2 regions of the Actinoplanes subglobosus genome follow, and region 1 is predicted to be linked to the other one. Evidence: riboswitches for the same ligand, from Rfam matches in the RefSeq annotation. Region 1 holds a riboswitch; the other holds the start of a gene.
The links. Region 1 has a riboswitch for thiamine pyrophosphate ahead of ACFO0C_RS46055 (ECF transporter S component). Riboswitches for the same ligand answer to the same signal wherever they lie in the genome.
Positions count from the first base shown of each region.

Region 2: another riboswitch for thiamine pyrophosphate. It lies ahead of ACFO0C_RS11670 (thiamine phosphate synthase); the one in region 1 lies ahead of ACFO0C_RS46055 (ECF transporter S component).

Region 1 covers NZ_JBHSBL010000035.1:51,999-55,397, forward strand. The annotation lists gene ACFO0C_RS46045 (DUF6328 family protein) at 1-384, opposite strand, end outside; gene ACFO0C_RS46050 (alpha/beta fold hydrolase) at 416-1,231, opposite strand; TPP riboswitch at 1,371-1,475, shown strand; gene ACFO0C_RS46055 (ECF transporter S component) at 1,551-2,141, shown strand; gene ACFO0C_RS46060 (ABC transporter ATP-binding protein) at 2,145-3,399, shown strand, end outside.
Region 2 covers NZ_JBHSBL010000012.1:148,843-152,241, forward strand. The annotation lists gene ACFO0C_RS11655 (thiazole synthase) at 1-9, opposite strand, end outside; gene thiS (sulfur carrier protein ThiS) at 11-211, opposite strand; gene thiO (glycine oxidase ThiO) at 208-1,227, opposite strand; gene ACFO0C_RS11670 (thiamine phosphate synthase) at 1,224-1,808, opposite strand; TPP riboswitch at 1,802-1,912, opposite strand; gene ACFO0C_RS11675 (ABC-F family ATP-binding cassette domain-containing protein) at 1,945-3,399, opposite strand, start outside.

The sequences.
Region 1 (3,399 bases):
CTGCCAGTCCAGCAGGTAGTCGGTGATCAGCAGGACGCTGCTGGTCATCGCGATCAGCATGAACGCCAGGCCGCCGGTGGCCATCTTGTGGGCGTACCGGACCAGCTCGGGTTTGCGGCCCTGCCGGAACAGTGCCCGGTGGAAGGCCACCGGCGAGATGATCATCGCGGTGGCGAACGCCGCGCTGATCAGAGCGACCGTGTAGACGTCCTTCTGGAACGCTGTGACGTTCGGGAAGCCGCTGCTGAACGGCAGGGTGAGCAGGAACGCGAAAAGGATCTGCACACCGGTCTGCGCTACGCGGAGCTCCTGGAGGAGATCGGCGAAGTTCCGGTCCCAGCGCTGCTTCTCGGTCTCTCGGGGGGAATGTGTATCGACCGCCATGACGCGCCGAATTCCCCGGCCGGGCCCCCGGTCAAACGCCGACGCGTGCCAGGATCGCATCGGCCAGCTCCCGCGGTGCCTGCTCCGGCACCCAATGGCTGACGCCGCGCATCGCCACCAGCCGGTAGTCGGCCCGCACCCAGTCCCGGGTCCGTAGTGCCGCGGTCAGCCCGACCACCCCGTCCTGGTCGCTCCAGACGTAGGTGGTCGGCACCGTGACCACGCCGAGTCTCGCGACCTGGGCGGTGTCGAAGGCCCGGTACCAGTTGAGGCCGCCGGTGAGCCGGCCCGGTTCGCGCATCGCCGCCACGTACTGCTCGGCGCGCATGCCGATCGGCCGCAGCATCAGGCGCAGGGTCAGGGCGTGCTGGGCGAGCAGCAGTTTCTCGGCGAACGACCGCTGGAACACCTTGAAGTAGGCGAGCCGCGCCTTCTGGCTGGGCCGGACCCGGACGGCGAGCATCAGTGCCCGCGGGTGCGGCACGGAGACCGCGGTCAGGGTGCGCACCCGGTCCGGGTGGCGGGCGGCCAGCTGCCAGCCCACCTGCGCACCCCAGTCGTGGCCGACGACGTGCGCCTTCTCGATGCCGAGCGCGTCGAGGACGGCGATCGCGTCGGCGGTCACCGAGGTCATGCTGTAGGCGGCGACGTCGGACGGACGGGCGCCGGGCGAGCATCCACGCTGGTCCATCGCGTACGTCCGCAGCCCGGCCGCGTGCAGGTGCGGCAGGACCAGGTCGAACTCCCGGGAGTCCTGCGGGAAGCCGTGCAGCAGCAGGACCGGTTCGCCGTCCTCCGGGCCGCTCTCGTGAACGTCGAACGTCAATCCCCGGGCCTTGACCTCGATCACGTCTTCCCTCCCGTTTGCATGCCGCTAACCAGGTGTTACGGTCATCGAAGCACATCCAACGAAGCTTTTTCGCGACGGCGGAGACGATGTGCATCGCTCGGGCGATGCGTGAGTCGAGGCAGGTCGCGAAAAAACTTCGATCCGACAGGGGAGCGCACAGCGCTGAGAGTGCGGTGAAATCCGCAGACCCTAGTACCTGATCTGGGTAATGCCAGCGCAGGAAGCTCGGTCTCTCCAGCCGCGTCGTGCCCTGGGCATCGCCGCCCGGGGGAACACGGCGTGCGTCTCCTCCCGGTACCCACTGGGAGGCATTCCAATGAACGACATCAATCCCCGTAGGTGGCGGACGATAGACATCGTCATCGCCTCCGTCATCGCCGTGACCTTCGGCGTGATCTTCTGGGCCTGGGGCACGGTCTGGTCGGTCACCGAGGGCGCCTTCGCCTTCTTCCCACCGGCACAGACCCTGATCTACGGCGTCTGGCTGGTCCCGGCCGTCCTGGGCGCCCTGATCGTCCGCAAGCCGGGTGCCTCGCTCTACACCGAGGCGGTCGCGGCCACCGTGTCCGCGCTGCTCGGCAGCCAGTGGGGCGTCGACACGATCGTGTCCGGCCTGCTCCAGGGGCTCGGCGCGGAGCTGGCGTTCGCGATCCTGCTCTACCGCAACTTCAAGCTGCCGGCCGCGGTGCTGGCCGGCACCCTGACCGGGGTCAGCGCGGCGTGCTACGACTTCGTCAAGTACACCGCCGGGACGGACCTGTGGTCCTACCGGATCCCGTACGCGGTGATCACCGTGATCAGCGGCGCGATCATCGCCGGCGCCGGCTCGTGGGCGCTCGTCCGGGCGCTCGCTCCGACCGGCGTGCTGGACCGGTTCGAAGCGGGCCGGGAACGGGCATCCGTCTGAGACATGAGTGACGTTCAGCTCCGTGACTTCGGGTGGCGGCACGCCGGGCGCCGCGCCTGGGCGGTCCGCGGGCTGGACCTGGAGATCCGGCACGGCGAGCGGGTGCTCCTGCTCGGTCCCTCGGGGGCCGGCAAGAGCACGCTGCTCGCCGCACTGGCCGGGCTGCTACCCGAGGACTCCGGCGAGTCCGAGGGCACGATCCGCATCGACGGGCTCGACCCGCGCAAGGCACGCGAGCGCGTCGGCATCCTCTTCCAGGACCCGCAGACCCAGCTGGTGATGGCCCGCAGCGGCGACGACGTCGCGTTCGGCCCGGAGAACCGGGGCGTGCCGGCCGGTGAGATCTGGCCACGGGTGTCCGACGTGCTGGATCGCGTCGGTTTCCCGTACCCCATCAATCGTCCGACCTCGGCCCTCTCCGGCGGTGAGGCGCAACGCCTCGCCCTCGCCGGGGTCCTCGCGCTGCGGCCCGGTCTGCTGCTGCTCGACGAGCCGACCGCCAACCTGGACCCGCCGGGCGCCGAGCTCATCCGCACCGCGGTGGCCCGGGCCACCGGCGCGGACACCACGCTGATCATCGTGGAACACCGGGTCGCCGAGGCACTTCCGCTCGTCGACCGGGTGGTGGTCCTGGATCCGGGCGGCGGCGTCCGCGCCGACGGGACGCCCGAGATGATCTTCGCCGCCTACGGCGACAGACTCGCTGACGAGGGCGTCTGGGTTCCGGGTTTCCACACCCCGCCGCTCAAGACGAGATCAACGTCAAGAGATCATTTGATACGGGCTACGGGTGCCGCCGTGGGCAGACGTCTCGGCCCCGTCACCATTGAAGCGAACGGTGGCGAGGTCCTGGCCGTGACCGGTCCCAACGGCGCCGGCAAGTCGACGCTGGCGCTGGTGCTCGGTGGCCTGCTCGCTCCCACGTCCGGCCGGGTCGAGGCGTTCGGTGACCGACGGCCGCCGCACCGATGGCGGGCCACGACGCTGGCCGGGCGGATCGGGTCGGTCTTCCAGAACCCGGAGCACCAGTTCGTCACGTCGAAGGTCTCCGACGAGCTGGCTCTCGGGCCGCGACGGCTGGGCCGCTCCCCCGCCGAGGTCGGCCGCATCGTCACCGAACTGCTCGAACGACTGCGGCTCACCAGGCTCGCCGAGGCCAACCCCTACACGCTCTCCGGTGGGGAGGCCCGGCGGCTGAGCGTGGCCACGGCACTGGCGACGGCACCGCGGCTGCTCGTGCTCGACGAGCCGACCTTCG
Region 2 (3,399 bases), on a different contig from region 1:
GAACCCCACGTCAGCCTCCTTGCGCGGCGGTGAGGACCTCGATCCGGTCGCCGTCCACGAGGTCCACCTCCGACCAGGTGGACCGTGGCACGACGGTGCCGTTGACCGCGACCGCCACCCCACGCTGGGCGGCGATCAGTTCCGCGACCAGGGTCGCGACCGAGCAGGTGCCGGGCCGGCTCTGGGCCTGGCCGTTGATCGTCAGCTTCATCGGAACCTCCCGGGGGCGAACGCGTCGAGAATCGGGTCCGCCGAGCCGGTGACCACCAGGTCGGCGATGAGTCGTGCGGTGATCGGGGCGAGCAGGATCCCGTTACGGAAATGGCCGGCCGCGACCACGACCCGGCGGTCGTCGTCGAGGAATCCGAGGATCGGCGCGTTGTCCGGCGTCCCCGGCCGGTGCCCGACGGTGACCTCGCTGAGTTCGTGGTCGGCGAGGCCGGGTACCAGGTCGAGGGCGGCGCGCAGCAGGTCGTGCACGCCTCCCGCGGTCGGTTGCCGGTCACCGCGTTCCTCCTGGGTGGCGCCGACGACGATCTCGCCGTCGGCCCGCGGGACCAGGTAGACGTGGCGTCCGTCGGCGGCACCGTCGATCACGTGCCGGAGCAGACCGGGTTCCCCGCGGAGCCGGAGGACCTGGCCTTTGACCGGCCGGACCGGCAGCCCGGTGAGCCCGCCGGTGTGATGCCCGGCGGCCACGACGACGGCGTCACCCTCCACATCCGACAGGTCTGCGACGCGGCGCGTGACGACACGGCCCGTCAGCCGCTCCCGCAGGGCCGCGACGACCCTGCGGGGATCGACCTGGTGCTCCTCGGCAGCGAACGCCCCGGCCCGTACCCGCGGCGAGATCCCTGGTTCGAGATCACGCACCTGGGAACCGGTCAGCGGAGTCAGCTTCTGGTGCTTCCACTCCCGGGCCGCCTCGGCCACGTCATCCGCGGTGAGGGCGAGCGACAGCGTCCCGGCCCGGTCGTATCCGACGTCCCCGAGCCCGGCCACGAACTCCGGCCACAGCTCATGCCCCGCCTCCAGCAGCCGGGTGAGGTGCGGATACTCGAACGCCGACTCCCCACCCGGCGCGAGCATCCCGGCCGCGACATGCCACGCCCCGTCCGCTCCGTCAGGCGCCGGATCGTAGACGGTGACGTCCGCCCCGCGTCGGAGAAGCTCCGCGGCGATGGACAGCCCGATGATGCCGCCACCGACGACGGCGACGCGGCTCATGGCAGGACCGCCAGGAATTCCGCAACCGCTCCCTTCGGATCCGCCGCGAAGGCGGAGACAGCCGCGACCCCGTGCACCGCGAGCAGCGGCACCCGTTCCGCGGTGATACCGCCGATCGCCAGAACCGGCGTGCCCGGCACCGCGTCGGCGACAGCCGCAACCGCGGCCGGCCCGAGCGGTGGTGGCAGCCCGTCCTTGGTGGACGTGTGGAAGGCCGGCCCGACCCCGAGATAGCTGGCCCCGGCCTCGATGGCCGCCCGCGCGGTCTCCGCCGAACGGCAGGTGCCGCCGATGATCGCGTCCGGCCCGAGCACCCGGCGGGCGGCGGACACCGGCAGGTCGTCGGCACCGAGGTGAACACCGTCCGCGCCGGCCGCGAGAGCGACCCCGACCCTGTCGTTGACCAGCACCATCGTGCCGGCCGGCCGGCACACCGCGAGGGCGGCGCAGGTCAACGCGTACGCCGAAGCGTCGTTGCTCTTGACTCTGATCTGGACAGCCACGTCGGGCAACCCGGCGACACCGCGAACGACGTCGATATCGTCGGTTATGACGTGGATGCGGGGAAACGATGTGCCCATGAGGGACTCCTCCCTGCGCCGGCATTACCCGGATCAGGTTCGACGGTCGGGGGCCGCATCAGCCCCCCTCTCAGCCCGGTGCCCGGACTCCCGTGGGTTGTTGTAACCGGACCATAACCGGTCCGTGACGAGAAAACTAGCGGACGTCCCAGACCGGCTCCGGAACCTCCACCACCTCGCCGTCCCCCCTGAACAGCACGAAGCGATCGAAAGACCTGGTGAACCAGCGGTCGTGGGTGACCGCGATCACCGTGCCCTCGAACCCCTTCAAACCCTCCTCCAACGCCTCCGCCGAGGCGAGGTCGAGGTTGTCGGTCGGCTCGTCGAGCAACAGCACGGTCGCCCCCGACAGTTCGAGCAGGAGCACCAGGAACCGGGCCTGCTGTCCACCGGAGAGGGTCCCGAACCGCTGGTCGCCCTGGGCGGCCAGCTCGTACCGGTTCAGGTGCTTCATGGCGCCCGCCCGATCGAGCCCGGACCGGTGCTCGTCACCGCGCCACAGGATCTCGACGAGCGTCTTCTCCATCAGCTCCGGCCGGTCGTGGGTCTGCGAGAAGTGGCCGGGCCGGACCCGAGCGCCGAGACGGGCCTTGCCGTCGTGCGACACCTTCGCCAGCGGTGCGCCGTCGACCGGTTTGTGCTCCAGGTCGGGGTCGGTGCCACCGGCCGCGAGCAGGCGCAGGAAGTGCGACTTCCCGGTCCCGTTCGCGCCGAGGACGGCGACCCGGTCGCCGTACCAGATCTCCAGGTCGAACGGGAACGTCAGGTTCTCCAGCTCGAGCTGCTCGCAGATGACCGCGCGCTTGCCGGTGCGGCCGCCGCGCAGGTTCATCTTCACCGCCTGGTCCTTCGGTGGCAGCGGCGGCGGGCCGGCCTCCTCGAACTTGCGGAGCCGGGTCTGCGCGGCCTGATAGCGGGAGGCCAGACCGTCGTTGTAGGCGGCCTTGTTCTTGAGCATGAAGACCAGTTCCTTGATCTTCTCGTGCTCCTCGTCCCAGCGGCGGCGCAGCTCCTCCATGCGCTCGTGCCGGTTCATCCGGGCCTCGTGCCAGGAGGCGAACCCGCCCGGATGGGTCCAGGCGCTGCCACCCTCGACGGCGACGACCCGGCTCGCGGTCTCGGCCAGCAGCTCCCGGTCGTGCGAGACGTAGAGGATCGACTTGTTCGACTCGCGCATCCGCTGCTCCAGCCAGCGTTTGGCCGGGACGTCGAGGAAGTTGTCCGGCTCGTCGAGCAGCAGCACCTCGTCGTTGCCGCGCAGCAGCAGGTCGAGGGCGAACCGTTTCTGCTCGCCGCCGGAGAGGGTCCGCACGATGCGGGAACGCGCCTCCTCCCACGGCTTGCCCAGGATCGAGACGGTCACCGTGTCGAAGAGCACCTCGGCGTCGTAACCACCGGCCTCACCCCAGTGGGCGAGCGCGTTCGCGTACGCGATCTGGGATTTCTCGGTCTCGCCGAGCGCCGCGGCAGCCGCCCGCAAGCGTTCTCCGGCCTCGCGGAGCGCCGGTGAGACGAGCGAAAGAGCAAGATCTTCGAGGGTACGGTCGTCGCCGATCATCCCGATGAACTGGCGCATCACCCCGAGCCCACC